DNA from 3 places in the Streptomyces sp. NPDC060184 genome. Region 2 is predicted to be linked to each of the others. Evidence: riboswitches for the same ligand, from Rfam matches in the RefSeq annotation. Region 2 holds a riboswitch; each other region holds the start of a gene.

The links. Region 2 has a riboswitch for thiamine pyrophosphate ahead of thiO (glycine oxidase ThiO). Riboswitches for the same ligand answer to the same signal wherever they lie in the genome.
Region 1: another riboswitch for thiamine pyrophosphate. It lies ahead of ACFWEE_RS06840 (purine-cytosine permease family protein); the one in region 2 lies ahead of thiO (glycine oxidase ThiO).
Region 3: another riboswitch for thiamine pyrophosphate. It lies ahead of thiC (phosphomethylpyrimidine synthase ThiC); the one in region 2 lies ahead of thiO (glycine oxidase ThiO).

Annotation. Positions count from the first base shown of each region.
Region 1 is NZ_JBHWYX010000007.1:16,292-22,036, reverse strand. It holds gene ACFWEE_RS06845 (glycoside hydrolase family 76 protein) at 118-1,299, opposite strand; TPP riboswitch at 1,551-1,644, shown strand; gene ACFWEE_RS06840 (purine-cytosine permease family protein) at 1,634-3,049, shown strand; gene ACFWEE_RS06835 (glycoside hydrolase family 27 protein) at 3,333-5,006, shown strand; gene ACFWEE_RS06830 (DUF3224 domain-containing protein) at 5,264-5,680, shown strand.
Region 2 is NZ_JBHWYX010000069.1:768-6,512, forward strand. It holds gene ACFWEE_RS30780 (hypothetical protein) at 1-224, opposite strand, end outside; gene metF (methylenetetrahydrofolate reductase [NAD(P)H]) at 279-1,196, opposite strand; gene thiE (thiamine phosphate synthase) at 1,349-1,993, opposite strand; gene ACFWEE_RS30795 (Rv2175c family DNA-binding protein) at 2,144-2,509, opposite strand; gene ACFWEE_RS30800 (NAD(P)/FAD-dependent oxidoreductase) at 2,634-3,869, opposite strand; TPP riboswitch at 3,974-4,085, shown strand; gene thiO (glycine oxidase ThiO) at 4,083-5,312, shown strand; gene thiS (sulfur carrier protein ThiS) at 5,309-5,530, shown strand; gene ACFWEE_RS30815 (thiazole synthase) at 5,533-5,745, shown strand, end outside.
Region 3 is NZ_JBHWYX010000001.1:204,989-210,733, forward strand. It holds gene ACFWEE_RS00820 (hypothetical protein) at 1-685, shown strand, start outside; gene ACFWEE_RS00825 (hypothetical protein) at 701-1,345, opposite strand; gene thiC (phosphomethylpyrimidine synthase ThiC) at 1,470-3,260, opposite strand; TPP riboswitch at 3,253-3,385, opposite strand; gene ACFWEE_RS00835 (YibE/F family protein) at 3,457-4,788, shown strand; gene ACFWEE_RS00840 (SsgA family sporulation/cell division regulator) at 4,834-5,271, opposite strand; gene ACFWEE_RS00845 (IclR family transcriptional regulator) at 5,373-5,745, opposite strand, start outside.

The DNA.
Region 1 (5,745 bases), on a different contig from region 2:
TCCGTCGCGGTCCTGCCGGAATCAGCGACGGTACGGGCGAGGCCGAAGCCGACCGCACGGATGCGGAAACCGCACGGTGCCGAAACCGTGCGGATGTCCGGCCGGGCTGACCGGGGCTCAGTACAACGTCCGCCAGGCGCCACGCGGCCAGGCGAGCACCGCGAAGATCTGTACGGCGGCGGCCTGCTCGATGGCCTGGGTGGTCCCGCTGTCGTCGAAGTGCATCAAGCCGGTCGCGCTGTCCCGCTGTTCGGACCAGATGTGGTCCGCGTAGTCGGCCATGGCCCGCCGGTAGACGGACCCGCCCGTCACCGACTCCAGCAGCAACAGGTTCTTGAAGAAGATCGAGTTGAAGAAGACGGGCTGGCCCAGCAGCCTGCCCTCGGTCACGAAGTGCCTGTACGCGGCCTCGGCCGTGCGCCGGGCCTGGCCCAGGTACGCGCGGTCGCGAGTCGCCCCGTACAGCAGGACACCGACGCCGACGGGGACGCCCTGGTTGTAGGACCAGATGGTCCGGTCCACCGCGCCGGTGAGGTCCAGGTTGTCCCAGTAGAGGCCTTCGGGGGTCCGCAGGTGGGTGTTGGTCCAGTCGTAGAAGCGCCTGGACGACGCGAGGTAGCGGGACGTGCCGGTGATCTGGTGCAGGCGCAGGCCGAGTTGGGCGCCGGGCATGTTCGAGACCGTGTTGCGGCAGTGGTTCCAGTCGGCCTGGGTCCAGAACACCCCGCCGGGGGCGGGGTGTTCGGCGTCGGAGTCCCAGCCCGACTCGACGAGCGCGAAGATCTCCTCCGCGCGGCGGAGCGCGGCGCGGTCCCCGGTCTGCAGATGCGATTGGGCCTTGGCCAGTCCCACCCACTCGTTGTCGTCGTAGAACATGTCGCCGCCGCCACCGTGGGGCGCGACCGGGTAGGAGTCGTAGCCGGCGAGGCCCGTGGTGCCGCCCGCCGCGTTCCAGTACAGCTCCTGCGCCCTGGCGCGGGTGGCCAGAGCCGGTGCGTGGCCCGGGTCCACGAAGGCCAGGTCGAGAGCGGCGACATGGACCTGGGACAGCGGCCATTCGTAGGAGTACGGGCGGTCGTCGACGGCGACCGGGTACTGCTCGCGCACGAGCCCGGTGCCGTCCGCCGTGTCGAAGTACTTCTCCAGAGCGCCGTAGGTGACGCGCGCACGGGAGAGCGAGGGGGACCGGCCACCGGCCGGGGCCGGTGCCGCGGACGCGGCGGCAGCGGTCGCCGGTACGGCGGCCAGGGCGGCCAGAGAGGCGCCGAGGACCTGACGGCGTGAGGGGGACCAGCGCATACGGAACTCTCCTGTTCGGGGTGCGACGCAGGGTGCGGGGTGTCCGACAGTGCGCGACAACGTTGTTACCGGGGTGCGGGGACGTCAACGGCCAGGACGGAAAAGGGCGGACGGAGATCGTTCCCGCCCCGCGAGCCCCCGCGAGCCCCCGCCTCCCCCTCGGCTCCCTCGCCGGGATCGCACCCCGGGGCGGCGCTCCGGTCACCCCCGCTGACCTGCCCCTGGCCGCCGTACGGCTATCCTGACCGCCGAAACCGGACACGGGGTGCCCCGCGCGGGGCTGAGATCACACCCGTCGAACCTGAACCAGCTCGTACTGGCGGAGGGATGTCTCATGGCGATGCCGTGTGCGCAGAACGACCACGCGGTCGCGGAGCGGAAGGCTCCGGCCTCGCGAACCACCTTCGGGGGGCGCATGCCGACCGCCCCCGGCGATCTGCGGATCGAGACGCACGGGATAGCCCCCGTGCCCGAGGACCGGCGTTACGGCGGCCCCGGACGGCTGTTCACCGTCTGGTTCGCCCCCAACCTGACCATGACCGGCGTCTTCACCGGCACCGTCGGCGTCGCGCTGGGCCTGGACTTCACGACGGCGCTCATCGCCGTCGTCCTCGGCACGTTCGTCGGGGCGGCGCCCACCGCGTACCTCGGCACCTGGGGAAGTCGGACAGGGGTCGGCCAACTGCCACTCGCACGGCTGGCGTTCGGTCGCGCGGTCGTGCTGCCGGGGGCTTTGCAGTGGCTCTCGTCGATCGCCTGGGACGCGCTCGTCGGGCTGTTCGGCGGGGACGCGCTGGCCCAGTTGTGCGGCTGGCCGTTCTGGCTGGGCGTCCTGGTGATGATGGCCGCCCAGGGCGGGCTGGGGGTGCTGGGGTACGAGGCGATCCACCGGCTCCAGACCGTGATGACGTTCCTCCTGGCCGCCGCCTTCGCCGTGCTGGCCGTCAAACTGCTGGACGGTGTCCACCCCGCGGCCTCCGGTGCCGCGCACGGCGGCGACCGGGCGGGGGCCTTCGTCCTGACGTTCACGATCGCGCTGAGCCTGTCGCTGTCGTGGGCGCCGTACGCGAGCGACTTCAGCCGCTACCTTCCGGCCGGTACCTCCCGGCCCCGCATGTTCTGGTGCACCCTGCTGGGCATCGGCTTCTCCTTCGTGGCGGTCCAGACGCTCGGCCTGTGGGGCGCGTCCGTCTTCACCGATCAGACCGCGCGGGGCATCGACACCCTTCTGGGCGGGGGCGCCCTCGGGGCGTTCGGTCTGCTCGCCGTGGCGCTCGCCGCACTGTGCAGCAACGCCATGAACGACTACAGCGGTTCGCTGGCTCTGCAGACGATCGGGGTGCGGCTGCCGCGCCCCGTCGCCGCCGCGCTCGCCGCCGCGCTCGGTTTCCCGCTCGTCCTGTGGATGCACGCGGCCGACACCACCGCACGCTTCCAGAACGTGCTGCTCCTGGTCGGCTACTGGATCCCCGGCTTCGTCGCGATCGTGGCCGTCGACTGGGCGGCGAGGAAGAGGGACCGCGGCGGCGCCCCGTTCGACCTCGCCGCCGAGAGCGCCCGCGACCGGCCCTGGTGGCCGGCGCTCACCGCCTTCGTGATCGCCTTTGCCGCGGCGGTGCCGTTCATGAGCACCGGCCTGTACGTCGGCCCCGTGGCGGAGGCCTTGCACGGAGCGGACCTCGCCTACGGGGTGGCGTTCCTCGCGGCGCTGGCGGTCTACGCCCCGCTGCGGCTGCGGCACCGTCCCTGACGGCCGCCCGCCGGGTGGCGCGCTCGGCGGCGCGGCGTGCTCCGCTGCCGACCGCGCCGTCACCGCGGGGAGTACCGCCGCTGCCGGCCCGGAGAACCGGTCCGGCTCATCGCGTGCGGGGCGCCATCGCGCACCGACTCCCCGGAAGTGGCCGGCCGCTGCGCCGGGAGGGCAGCGAGAGCTTCATCCGTTCTATTGACATGTACATGTAACAGCGATGTGATGTGGTTGTTTCCGTCTTTCCTTGTTGGGTTGTGTGTCAACCATCCCCCAGGAGCCGCACATGTTCGGTGAACGGCACAGTTTCGGACACCGTTTGACGGCCTCGGCCGCATCCCTCACGCTCGCCGTCGGTGGTCTGGCCGGGGCCGCCGCCCTGACCTCGGGAGTCGCGGCCGGTGTGCAACTCGCCGCCGTGGCCGCCGCACCGGATGCCGCGGCGGTGGAGAACGGCCTGGCCCGGACACCGCAGATGGGCTTCAACAACTGGAACACCACCGGCTGCGGAGCGCAGTTCGACGAGGCGATGGTCAAGGGCGTCGCCGACGCGTTCGTCTCCACCGGCCTCAAGGCCGCGGGATACACCTACGTCAACCTCGACGACTGCTGGGCGCTGCCCTCGCGGGACGCGTCGGGCAACCTGGTCGCCGACCCGGCGCGCTTCCCGAACGGCATCAAGGCCGTCGCGGACTACGTGCACTCCAAGGGGCTGAAGTTCGGCCTCTACTCCAGCGCGGGCACCAAGACCTGTGCGAACAACGGATTCCCCGGCGGCCTCGGTCACGAGCGGCAGGACGCCGACCTGTGGGCCTCCTGGGGCGTGGACTACCTCAAGTACGACAACTGCAACAACACCGGTGTCGACGCCCAGGCCCGGTACAAGGCGATGGGCGACGCGCTGAAGGCCACCGGCCGCCCGATCCTCTACAGCATCTGCGAGTGGGGCTCCAACCAGCCCTGGAACTGGGCGCCGTCCCTCGGCAACTCCTGGCGCACCACCGGCGACATCAACGACTCGTGGTCCTCCATGATCGGCATCGCCCACGAGAACCAGCCGCTGGCGCAGTACGCCGCGCCCGGCGCATGGAACGACCCGGACATGCTGGAAGTCGGCAACGGCGGGATGAGCGACACCGAATACCGCACCCACTTCAGCCTCTGGGCGCAGATGGCGGCGCCCCTGCTCATCGGCACCGACGTCCGCACCGCGACTCCGGCGTCGCTCTCCATCCTCAAGAACACCGACGTCATCGCCGTCGACCAGGACCCCCTGGGCAAGCAGGGCACCGTCGTCTCCTCCTCCGGCGGACTCGTCGTGATGTCCAAGCAGTTGGCGGGCGGCGACCGCGCGGTCACCCTCACCAACGAGAACGGTTCCGCCGCGACCGTCAGCACCACCGCGTCCGCCGCCGGGCTGCCCGCCGCGTCCTCCTACCGGCTCGCCAACCTGTGGTCCAAGGCGGTCTCCTCGACGAGTGGCACGATCAGTGCGTCGGTGCCCGCCCACGGAACGGTGATGTACCGGGTGTCCTCCGGCTCCGGCAGCAGCACCGGTACGACCCACCCGCTGATCGGTGCCTCCTCCCAGCGCTGCCTCGACGTGGAAGGCGGCGGTACGGAGCCCGGCACCAAGGTCGAGATCTGGGACTGCCACGGTGGGGCCAACCAGGCCGTGACGCTCACCGCAGCCGGTGAACTGCGCCTCTACGGCGGGTCGGCGTGCGTCGACGCCGATGACAACAGGACCGCACCGGGCACCGCCGTGCAGCTCTGGACGTGCAACGGCGGAGCCAACCAGCAATGGAAGCTCAACCCCGACGGGACGGTCACGGGTTCCCAGTCGGGCCTGTGCCTCGATGTCACGGGCGGCGACAAACCCGCGGGGAACCTCAACGGAACGGCGCTGGAGCTGTGGACCTGCAACGGCGGGGCCAACCTGCAGTGGAGTCTGGGCTGAGCCGAATCGCGGCCCGGAACCGGTGACGGACCCGGCGTGTGCGTCCCGCGCGCACGCCGGATCCGCGCGTCCCTCCGGGCTGGTTGCCGGACCTGAGCGTGCGTGCCGGCGTCGCGGGACGGGCGGAACTTTCGACACGCGCTCCAGGGGCGCGTGTCGAGTCGTGATCACCCAGCCGTCCGCGCCGCGGGCCAGTCGCTTCAGCTTCGGCCGCCCGGAGGGAGAGCGATGTCGGACCGCACCGATACGGTCGTCCCATGAGAGCTACAGGAACGTTCACCGTCAAAGCGTTCGTACCGACCGAGCTGAAGCCGGACCCGGCTGTGTCCACCGGGCTTCCGGTGGGTGTCGCAACGTTGGAGAAGCACTTCGAGGGTGCTGTCGCCGGTCGCTCGGCAACCCTGTTCACCGCGGCGTACGACCAGACGACCGGCGTGGGCACCTACGTGGCCATGGAGTCGTTCGAAGGCTCGCTGTGCGGCCGGGCCGGCGCCTTCAACTTCGTGCACTCGGCGACGACGTCCGGCAGCGATCGCACAGCGGAGTTCTTCACCATCGTGCCGACGAGCGGTACGGGAGAACTGGCCGGGATCTCCGGTGCCGGAGGACTGGCCGTCGAGGCTGACGGCACGCATCGGATCTGGTTCGACTACGCGTTGCAAGTGGGTCGATGACGGGCCAGGCGCACGGAGCAAGGGCTGTCGGCCTGCGCAGGTACGAGGCCTTCGACGGCCGGACC
Region 2 (5,745 bases):
CCCCGCCGGAAGGAGAGCGTCACATAGGTCTGGCCCACCGCGAAGGCGATCGCGCCCGCGACGATGACCAGCACGGACGGGATCAGGACGCCGAGCACCACGCAGAGGAATCCGGAGAAGGCGAGGAGCCTCCAGCGCAGCCGTGCCTTGTACTGCAGCAGCACCTCACCCAGCAGCCACAGCGCCACCACGCCGAAAGCGATGTAGAGGACCGTCCAGCCCACGCCCGCCCCACCTTCTACGGCCGCCGCCGCCGGATCGGGGGCGGGTACGGCCGGTCACGACTGCTTGTGCAGTCCGAGATTCTCGTAGATTTCGAGCGTTGCCGTCGAGTTGTTGAGCGTGATGAAGTGCAGTCCGGGCACACCTTCGGACAGCAGCTTCGCGCAGAACTCCGTTGCGAACTCGATGCCAATGGAGCGTACAGCGGCCGGATCGTCCTTGACGGCGTGGATGCGTTCTTCGAGGGCCCGGGGCACGGCCGCGTTGCTCAGCTGGGGAAATCTTTCGAGCTGCTTGACGCTGGTGACCGGCATGACCTCGGGAATGATGGGCGTGTCGCAACCCGCGGCAACCACCCGGTCACGCATCCGGAGATAGTCGTCGGGTTCGAAGAACATCTGGGTGATGGCGTAGTCCGCACCGGCCCGGCACTTGTCCACGAAATGCCGGGTATCTGCCTCCCAGTCCGTCGACCGGGGGTGCATTTCGGGAAACGCGGCGACGCCCACGCAGAAATCGCCGGACTCCTTGATGAGCCGCACGAGGTCGGCGGCGTACCGGACGCCTTCCGGGTGCTCGACCCACTCGCCCATCGGGTCGCCCGGCGGGTCTCCGCGCACGGCGAGGATGTTCCTGATCCCGGCGTCGGCGTACTGGCCGATCATGTTCCGCAGCTCGGCGACGGAGTGGTTGACCGCGGTGAGGTGGGCGACGGGGGTGAGCGTGCTGTCGGCCGCGATCTGCTGGGTCGCCCGGACCGTGCCCGCCCGGGTGGAACCTCCGGCTCCGTACGTCACGGAGACGAAGCTGGGACCCACGGCCTCGACCCGGCGCAGCGCGTTCCAGAGGTTCCGCTCGCCCTTCTCGGTCTTGGGTGCCCAGAACTCGAAGGAGTAGGACGTCTTGCCGGACGCGAGGAGCTCGCGCACGGTGCGTGCGCGGTCCGTCCGGGTGGAGGAGGTGCCAAGGGCCATACCGCGAGGTTAACCAGGGTGCGGCCGTCCCCCAACCAGAGCGGGACATATGTCCGTATTGCAGTGAATACTGTCCACGCCTCGGACAGCGCGCTCCGGTCCGGTGCTCCCGCCCCCGGCCCGGGTCCGCACGGGTGGCGGCGGGGCGGGGGTCAGCGCTCGCGGACGCGCTTGGCCAGGGCGGCAGCCGCCCCGGCCGGGTCGTCGGCCTCGGTGATCGCGCGGACCACCACGACGCGCCGGGCGCCGGCGTCCAGCACCTCGTCGAGATTGCCCGCGTCGATGCCGCCGATGGCGAACCACGGGCGGGGGGTGTTCAGGGAGGCGGCGTACCGCACCAGGCCGAGGCCGGGGGCGTGGCGGCCGGGCTTGGTCGGGGTGGGCCAGCACGGGCCGGTGCAGAAGTAGTCGACGCCGGGCTGCGCGACGGCCGCGTCCACCTCGGACTCGGCGTGCGTGGAGCGGCCGATCAGCGGGGTCTCGCCGATGATCGCGCGGGCAGCGGGGACCGGCAGGTCGCCCTGGCCGAGGTGGAGCACGTCGGCGCCGATGGCGTGGGCGACGTCCGCGCGGTCGTTGACGGCGAGGAGCTTGCCGTGGCGGGCGCAGGCCTCCGCGAACACCTGGAGGTGCTCCAGTTCCTCGGCGGCCTCCATGCCCTTGTCCCGCAGCTGGACGATGTCCACTCCGGAGGAGAGCACCGCGTCGAGGAACGCGGGGAGGTCGCCCTGCCGCCTGCGGGCGTCCGTGCACAGGTAGAGACGGGCGTCGGCGAGCAGGTGGCGCGGCGTGGACATGAAGGAGTTCCCCCCGTGGGTCACCGCGGTCGCGGGCGGGGGCCGCCCAGCCCCAGGGCGCCCGGCGGGGGCGGCGACCGGACTAGGAGGGGCGCTGGGGGGGGGGCGGCCTCCCCCCCCCGCCCGCGACCGCGTGTGCGGTCGTCTCGGTCAGACGGCGAGCGCCTGGGCGCGGCGCTTCACCTCCGTCCCGCGATTCTCGCTCAGCGCCTGCGCGGGGGTTCCCGGCAGGGTCGGGTCGGGGGTGAAGAGCCAGTCCAGCATCTCTTCGTCGGAATAGCCGTCGTCCCTCAGGAGCGTCAGGGTCCCCGCGAGGCCCTTGACGACCTTGTCGCCGTCGATGAAGGCGGCGGGCACCTGGAGCGCCCGGTTCTCACCGCGGCGCACCGCGATCAGCTGGCCTTCCTTGACCAGCTGCCGCACGCGCGTCACCTCGACACCGAGGAGTTCCGCGATGTCGGGGAGGTGGAGCCAGGCAGGGACGAGAGCATCGATCTTTGCGTCAATCTCGGTCACGAGGACAAGCGTGCCATCTGGGACCGACAGCCGGAAGCCGGGCCTGCCGTACGGACCGCGTCCGCGCAGGTCGCGCGGGGGTCGGACGGGGTCGTGCGGGCACGCGGGAGCGGCGCTCCGGGGCTCAGCGGACGGCGGACTTCAGGGGTACGGCGGGGTCGGCCGCCCGCTCGGGGTCGACGGCCCCGCCGGAGGCGATCAGCTTGCGGCCCTGGGTGAGATCGCGCGGACGGCCGACCGCCAGCAGGGCGACCAGCGCGCCGTCGCGGAGCCAGAGCACGGTCCACTCCTCGTCGGCGGGGTCGCCGCGCCACAGCAGGGTGTCGGCGTCCGCGTGGTGCCCGGCGTACTGGACGAACCGGCCGAACTGCTCGGACCAGAAGTACGGCACCGGGTCGTACGGCTCCGCGGCGCCGGGTCCTTCGGAGCCCGCGATGCCCGCCGCGACGGTGCGCGGTCCCTGGAGCGCGTTGTCCCAGTGGTGGACCAGGAGGCGTGCGCCGTAGCGCGCGGAGGGGTAGGAGGCGCAGTCTCCGACGGCGTGGACGCCGGGCGCCGAGGTGCGCAGCGAGGCGTCGGCGGTGACCGATCCGTCGGGGCCGAGCGCGATGCCGGAGCCGGTGAGCCAGCCGGTGGCGGGGCGGGCGCCGATGCCGACGACCACCGCCCCGGCCGGGAGCCTGCGGCCGTCGGCGAGGACCACGGCGCCGGGTTCGACGCGCTCGACCCGAGCGCCGGTGAGGAGCGTGGCGCCGCCGTCCGCGTACCAGTCGGCCATCGGGGCGGCGACCTCGGCGGGCAGCACCCCGGCGAGCGGGCGGTCGGCGGCCTCCACGACGGTGACCGTGCAGCCGGCGGCGCGGGCGGCGGTGGCGAACTCGGCGCCGATCCAGCCCGCGCCGACCACGACGACGTCGTGGCGCTCGGCGAGGACGGGCCGCAGCCGGGCCGCGTCGTCCAGGGTGCGCAGCAGGTGGGTGCCGGGGACCCCGGCGGCGCCGGGCAGCGTCAGGGGTTCGGCGCCGGTGGCGACGACCAGGACGTCGTACGGCACCGGGCCGTCCGGGGTGTCCACCTCGCGGTCGGCGGGGCGCAGGCCGGTGACGGAGAGCCCGAGGCGCAGCTCGACGTCGAGCGCCTCGAAGTCGATGTCGAAGGCGGAGTGCTCGGCGGTGCCGAGGAGCACGGCCTTGGAGAGCGGCGGCCGGTCGTAGGGCTGGTGCGGCTCCGCGCCGATCAGGGTGACGGGTGCGGTGTACCCCTCGTCCCGCAGGGCGACGGCGGTCTGCACGCCCGCCATGCCCGCTCCGACGATGACGACGCCGTGCTCCGGTGCCCGCTGCCCGCTCTGTTCGCTCACGCACCCACCCTAAGCACCTGGCGCACCCCCGGTCCCCGGGGTGGGCGGGCCGCCCCGGAGACTGCCTCGTACCGCGCGGACGGCGGGGTTTAGGGTGGCTGCGGAAAGACACTCGCGGGAGCCCGGACGCACCGGGCTGAGAGGGAGGCTGGCGGCCTCCGACCGTACGAACCTGATCCGGGTCATGCCGGCGAAGGGAGGGGCTGGACACCCATGCGCGCACCACAGGAACCGTCGTCCGCCGCGGGCGGGGGCACGAGCGGCGCGGACCGCCGGGGACCCTCGTACGACGTGCTCGTCGTCGGGGGCGGCATCATCGGCCTGGTGACCGCCTGGCGGGCGGCGCAGGCGGGGCTGCGGACGGCCGTCGCCGATCCGGAACCGGGCGGCGGGGCCGCCCGGGTGGCGGCCGGGATGCTGGCCGCCGTCACCGAACTCCACTACGGCGAGCAGATGCTGCTGGGCCTCAACCTCGCCTCCGCCGCCCGCTATCCGGAGTTCGTGGCGGAGCTGGAGACGGCGAGCGGCCGGGAGACCGGCTTCCGCGCCTGCGGCACCCTCGCGGTGGCGCTGGACTCCGACGACCGGGCGCACCTGCGCGAGCTGCACGCCCTCCAGGAGCGGTCCGGCCTGGACGCGCAGTGGCTGTCGGGGCGCGAGTGCCGGCGGCTCGAACCGATGCTGGCGCCGGGCGTACGGGGCGGGCTGCGGGTCGACGGCGACCACCAGGTCGACCCGCGCCGCCTCGCGACCGCGCTGCTGACGGCCTGCGAGCGGGCCGGGGTGGTGTTCCACCGCGTCCTCTGCGAGCGCCTGGAGACCGCGCGCGGCCGGGCGTCCGGGGCGCTGCTCGCGGACGGCACGGCGGTCTCGGCGGGTCAGGTGGTGCTGGCCGCCGGAAGCCTCAGCGGCCGGCTCCCCGGGCTGCCGGAGGGCGTCGCCCCGCCGGTGCGCCCGGTGAAGGGCCAGGTGCTGCGGCTGACCGTGCCGCGCGCGTACGCCCCCTTCCTCAGCCGGACCGTCCGCGCGGTGGTGCGCGGCCAGGACCTGTACCTCGTACCGCGCGAGAACGGCGAGCTGGTCGTCGGCGCGACGAGCGAGGAGATGGGCTGGGACACCACGGTGACGGCGGGCGGGGTGTACGAGCTGCTGCGCGACGCCCACGAGCTGGTGCCGGGCATCACCGAGCTGCCGCTCACCGAGACCCTGGCCGGGCTGCGTCCCGCCACCCCTGACAACGCGCCGGCGCTCGGCCCGACCGCGCTGCCGGGGCTGCTCGTCGCCACCGGCCACCACCGCAACGGCGTGCTGCTCACCCCCGTCACCGGCGACGCCATGGCCCACGCGCTGACCACCGGCGAGCTGCCGGAGGTGGCCCGCCCGTTCGCGCCGGACCGCTTCACCACCCCCGTAGTCCCCGCGCGCGAGGAGCAGTACGCATGAGTGACCCGACCGCCACCGTGAGCGTCTCCGTCAACGGCGACCCGCGCGACGTGTCCGCCGGCACCACCCTGGGCGCCCTGGTGGCGACCCTCACCCGGGCGCCCTCCGGGGTCGCCGCCGCCGTCAACGAGAGCGTGGTGCCGCGCTCGGCCTGGGACTCCACCGCGCTCGCCGGGGGCGACCGGATCGAGGTCCTCACCGCGGTACAGGGAGGCTGACCATGTCCGACGACCTCTTCCAGCTGGCCGGGCGCGCGTTCTCGTCCCGGCTGATCATGGGCACCGGCGGCGCCCCCAGCCTGGACGTGCTGGAGCGGGCGCTCGTCGCCTCCGGCACCGAGCTGACCACCGTCGCGATGCGCAGGCTCGACCCGACCGTGCAGGGTTCGGTCCTCTCCGTCCTGGAGCGCCTCTCCATCCAGGTGCTGCCCAAC
Region 3 (5,745 bases), on a different contig from region 2:
GAAGGCGCGCGGGGAACTCCGCGTCCCCACCGGCGACGCCGACCAGGACCCCGACGAGGTCCTGGTCCCGCCGGGGGCGACCGGCGAGCGCGTGGGGGTCGGTGCGGTCGTCACCGTGCTCGCCCCGCTCCTCGCGGGCTCCGCGGCGGTGATCTTCCTGGTGGTCGGCTACCTCCTCCAGGCGGTGAGCTCGTCCCTGGCCGTCGCGGGCCCGATGGTCACCGCGGGCTGGCTCTTCGCCGCGCTCACCGCGCTGGCGATCCTCGCCGCCGCCGTCGGCCTGCTGGTCACGGCGCTCCGCAACGGCACGGACGATCCGGCCGACGGCCTGGACGAGGACGCGGAGGTGCCGGAGGAGGTCGCCCGGGCCAGGGAGGCCTGGCGCCACGCCCTGCTGGAACGCGGCATACTCCCGTTCCTCCGCGACGCGCTGGACGACCCGACCGCCGCACCCGCCGCCCGCACCCCCCGGCCGTCGCCGAACCGCATCCCGAAGATCGGGTACAGCAGCCCGGACTTCTCGAACCCGCAGGACGGTGCGCGCCAGAGCCCCCGGCCCTCCTTCACCAGCCCCGATTTCAGCAGCCCCGATTTCAGCAGCCCGGACTTCGACGGTCCCGGCTTCGGGAGCCCGGGCATCGACGGTCCGGGCCCCGGCACGCCGGAACCCGACACGGGAGCCTGACCCGCGGGGCGGGCCTCAGCCCCGCACGAGGGCGACGAATCCGGCGAGCAGCGACGCGACGGCACCGGCGGCGAACAGCCCGGCCCCGGCCGACCAGGTGAACCGCCGCTCCACCCGGCCGTCGCTCGCGCCGCCGGGCTCTCGGACAGCGCTCCGCACCTGGGCGCGCATGGCGTCGGCACAGACTTCGGAGAAGTCGTAGAGCAGGTCCCAGAGCGACCCGTCGAACCAGCGGAAACCGATCTCCTCGCCGTCGGCCGTCTCCAGACGGAGTCCGCCGCGGAAGGACTCACGATGCAGCCGGTTGACCGCGGTGACAGGTACGACCGTATGGCGGTACGCCCCGAAGCGGACGATCCGGCCGGGGCGCAGAACGACCTTGACGAGAGAGAACCGCCAGGTCAGTGACGCGAGGGCCAGGAGTAGGGCAGCCATCATGAGGCGGTCCCCGACGGGCAGCGAGGTGTCCTCGTCCAGGGCTGTCCCGACGGCGATCGCCGCCATGACGCAGGCGAGGAACCGCAGAGGCAGCACCCGCGCCCAGCGGACGAGCCTGACGGCTCCGCGACGATTCGGCCGATACCCACGGAACGTGCGCACCATCGGCGTCGCGGGCCCGTACCAGTCGCTCAGCCCCGTGTCCCACAGACCGCTTCCCATGCGAGGACCCTACGAGGCACCGCCGGGCGCGGACGCGGTCACCCGGCCCCCGTCCGCCCGCACCGCCCCGGGCGGGACACCCGCCGCCTCCCCGACAAGGCGCGCGGGCGTCCCGCCCGGCGGTTCAGTCGGCCAGCGGCAGATAGACACGCCCGCCGGACGCCGCGAACTCCTTCGACTTCTCCAGCATCCCGGCCTCGATCTCCTCCGGAGTGGCAGCCGCGTCACCGCCGAACTGTTCGGTGATGCTCCGGCTGATCTTCATCGAGCAGAACTTCGGCCCGCACATCGAGCAGAAGTGGGCCGTCTTCGCCGGTTCGGCGGGCAGCGTCTCGTCATGGAACGCGCGGGCCGTGTCCGGGTCGAGCGCCAGGTTGAACTGGTCCTCCCAGCGGAACTCGAACCGGGCGTCCGACAGCGCGTCGTCCCACTCCTGCGCTCCCGGGTGCCCCTTGGCCAGGTCGGCGGCGTGGGCCGCGATCTTGTAGGTGATGACCCCGGTCTTCACGTCGTCCCGGTCGGGCAGCCCGAGGTGCTCCTTGGGGGTCACGTAGCAGAGCATCGCCGTGCCCCACCAGGCGATCATCGCCGCGCCGATCCCGGAGGTGATGTGGTCGTACGCCGGTGCGACGTCGGTGGTCAGCGGGCCGAGGGTGTAGAACGGCGCCTCCTCGCAGATCTCCTGCTGGAGGTCGATGTTCTCCTTGATCTTGTGCATCGGGACGTGTCCCGGGCCCTCGATCATCGTCTGCACGCCGTACCGCTTGGCGATCGTGTTGAGCTCGCCGAGGGTGCGCAATTCGGCGAACTGCGCCTCGTCGTTGGCGTCGGCGATGGACCCGGGCCGCAGCCCGTCCCCGAGCGAGTACGTCACGTCGTACGTCGCCAGGAGTTCGCAGAGCTCCTCGAAGTTCTCGTAGAGGAACGACTCCTTGTGGTGCGCGAGGCACCAGGCCGCCATGATCGAGCCGCCCCGGGAGACGATGCCGGTCTTGCGGCGGGCCGTGAGCGGGACGTACGGCAGGCGCACACCGGCGTGCACCGTCATGTAGTCCACGCCCTGCTCGGCCTGCTCGATGACGGTGTCCTTGTAGATCTCCCAGGTCAGCTCCTCCGCGCGGCCGTCGACCTTCTCAAGGGCCTGGTAGAGCGGGACGGTGCCGATGGGCACCGGGGAGTTCCGGAGCACCCACTCACGGGTGGTGTGGATGTTGCGGCCGGTGGACAGGTCCATGACCGTGTCGGCGCCCCACCGCGTCGCCCAGGTCATCTTCTCCACCTCCTCCTCGATGGAGGAGGTCACGGCGGAGTTGCCGATGTTGGCGTTCACCTTCACCAGGAACCGCTTGCCGATGATCATCGGCTCGATCTCCGGATGGTTCACATTGGCCGGAAGCACCGCCCGGCCGGCCGCGATCTCCTCGGCGACGACCTCCGGGGCGACGTTCTCGCGGATCGCGACGTACTCCATCTCGGGGGTGATCTCCCCCCGCCGGGCGTACGCGAGCTGGGTGACGGGGCGTCCGTCGCGGCTGCGCCGGGGGGCGCGGGCGCCGCCCGGGAAGAGCGCGTCGAGGTTGCGCAGCCCGTCGCGCGAGGCGGGCGCGCGGCCGTCGTCCTCCGGACGGACCGGTCGCCCCTCGTACTCCTCGGTGTCCCCCCGGTCCTCGATCCAGCCGCCGCGCACGGAGGCGAGGCCGCGGCGGACATCGGTGGTGACGGCGGGATCGGTGTACGGACCGGACGTGTCGTAGAGCGTCACGTCCTTGCCGTTGGTCAGGTGCACCTGACGGACCGGCACCCGGAGGCCGGGGCGCGAGCCCTCGACGTACCCCTTGTGCCAGCCGATGGACTTGGCCGCCCCGACGCGCTCGTTCGTCGTGGAGGCAGGCGTGCGTGCGTCCGATGTGGTCATGAGACCTACTCCCTACGCCGGCATTACCCGGTAACAGGTTCGGCGGTCGGCGCAGCGTTTCCCGTGAGGATTCACGAGGTCAGCGCCCTCTCAGCCCGGTGCTCCGAGCTCCCGCGTGTGCAAAGGTGCCATCACGCTAGCGCCCGCCCGGCCGTGCTGACCAGGGGGCCTCCCCCGTTCTTGCGATGATCGCTCGGTGACCTCCTCCCAGGACCATCCCGAACCTCAGGAACCCTCCCACGGCCATACGCACAGTCATGGCCCCGCGGCACCCGTCTCGACCCATCTGCGCAAGGTCATCGCGTGCGTGCTGATCCCCTTCGCCGCAGCGGTGGTCGTCGGCCTGGCGGTGCTCTGGCCCGGCGGCACTCCCGCGCACGAGCGCACCGGTGTGGGCTTCGACCGGCAGACCGAGCAGGGAGAGGTGGTGAAGGTGGAGCGGGTGAACTGCGCGGACGTCAACGCGGCCCAAGTACCCGCCTCAGGTGGTACGTCGACCGGCTCCGGCCCGGGCGCGGCGGCCGAGGACACCGGCGACTGCAAGAAGGCCACCATCGAGGTGACCAGCGGCAAGGACAAGGGCCGCACCTTCGCCGAGATCGTCCAGCCGGACGCGTCACGGCAGCTGAGCGAGGGTCAGGGGGTGGTCCTGGCGTACGCCCCGGACGCGCCGCACGACCTGCAGTACTCGGTCACCGACGTGGACCGGAAGCTGCCGATGGCGCTGCTGGCCGGGATCTTCGCCGTCGCCGTCGTGGTGGTGGGGCGGCTGCGCGGGGTGATGGCGCTCGTGGCACTCGCCGTGTCCTTCGCGGTGCTGACGCTCTTCATCCTCCCGGCGATCCTGCAGGGGTCCAACCCGCTGCTGGTGGCGGTGGTCGGGGCGAGCGCGATCATGCTCATCGCGCTGTACACCTGCCACGGGGTGACGGCGCGCACCTCGGTGGCGGTGATCGGCACGCTGATCTCCCTGGTGCTGATCGGGCTGCTGGGCTCGGTCTTCATCGACTGGGCGGGACTGACCGGCAACACCGACGACAACACCGGCCTGATCCATGGCCTCTATCCCGACATCGACATGAGCGGTCTGCTCCTGGCCGGTGTCATCATCGGTTCGCTCGGGGTCCTGGACGACGTGACGGTCACCCAGACGTCGGCCGTGTGGGAACTGCACCAGGCGAACCCGACCATGGGGGCGCGCGGTCTCTACGGAGCGGGCATCAGGATCGGGCGCGACCACATCGCCTCGGTGGTCAACACCCTGGTGCTCGCCTACGCGGGCGCGGCGCTACCCCTGCTGCTGCTGTTCTCCATCGCGCAGAGCAGTGTGGGCACGGTCGCCAACAGCGAGCTGGTGGCCGAGGAGATCGTCCGTACACTCGTCGGCTCGATCGGACTGGTCGCCTCCGTGCCCGTCACGACAGCGCTCGCCGCTCTGGTGGTGTCCGCGGACCGCACAGGGCTCGGCGCGGAAGCCGGAGCTTCTGCACCCGTACGGACCGGGAGGGGCCGACGCCGCAAGAAGTGAGCGTGAGCGAGCGGGAGGGCCAAAAACCAACGGGCTGACAGCCTGTCAGCCCGCGTTCTGCTCCTCGGCGAGGATCCTTCCGAGTGCCTCTTCGAGATTGCCGTCGAAGTCACCCTGCGTGTGCTCCTGCCCCAGTGGCACCAGCTTGTCCGTCCGGTCGAGGAACGCGACGAGCGGCGCCGTGCCGGCCCGGAACAAGGCTCGGTCCGCCCCGACCTGGAGCCGGATGTGCACGTCGCAGAGCCCCTCGGGCTCGGTGGGACCGATGTGCACATCACCGTCGCCGCTCGGGCTGTTGAGGCCGTCGAGCAGAAGCTCACGGCCAAAAGCCCAGGTGACCGGGGCATCACCCGGCAGGTGGAAGGTCATGCGGATCGCGTACGGATCGCTCACCTCGTAACGGAGCTCCACCGGAATACGGAACGAGAGCTCCTCAGAGACGAGGAAACTCATCATGACCTCTGCTTGAACCGACTCGCGCATCGTTCAACCCCGCAGTAGATGAATCTGGCCAGGAATGATCCCCCATGGCCCTATTGACGCCATCGTGGTGCACGCGATAGCAGATCACAAGGAGTGATTTTTCAGATACTGATAGAGAACACGAACGAACGCAAGAGTCGCGCCACTTCGCCACGTAGTTGTTCGACTGCGGGGAGCAACTGGTCCTGCCGGTCCAGGGGTAGAGAAATGGCCATCGCGGCGACGGCCGAACCTGCGGTGATGGGGATGGCGGCGCAGACCGTTCCGAGTGCGTACTCCTGTCGCTCAATGACAGGTTTCGTGCGCTCCATCGAACGCAATCGCTCAAGTAGGACCGGGCGATCTCGCACTGAGTAACGGGTCAGCGGACGCACCGGATGGCGGAGCAGATGGTCCTCCCGCGCCTTCTCGTCGAGCTGTCCGAGCAGGCATTGGCCCAGCGCGTGGGCGTGCCCGGTCTCGGCGAAGGGGGCC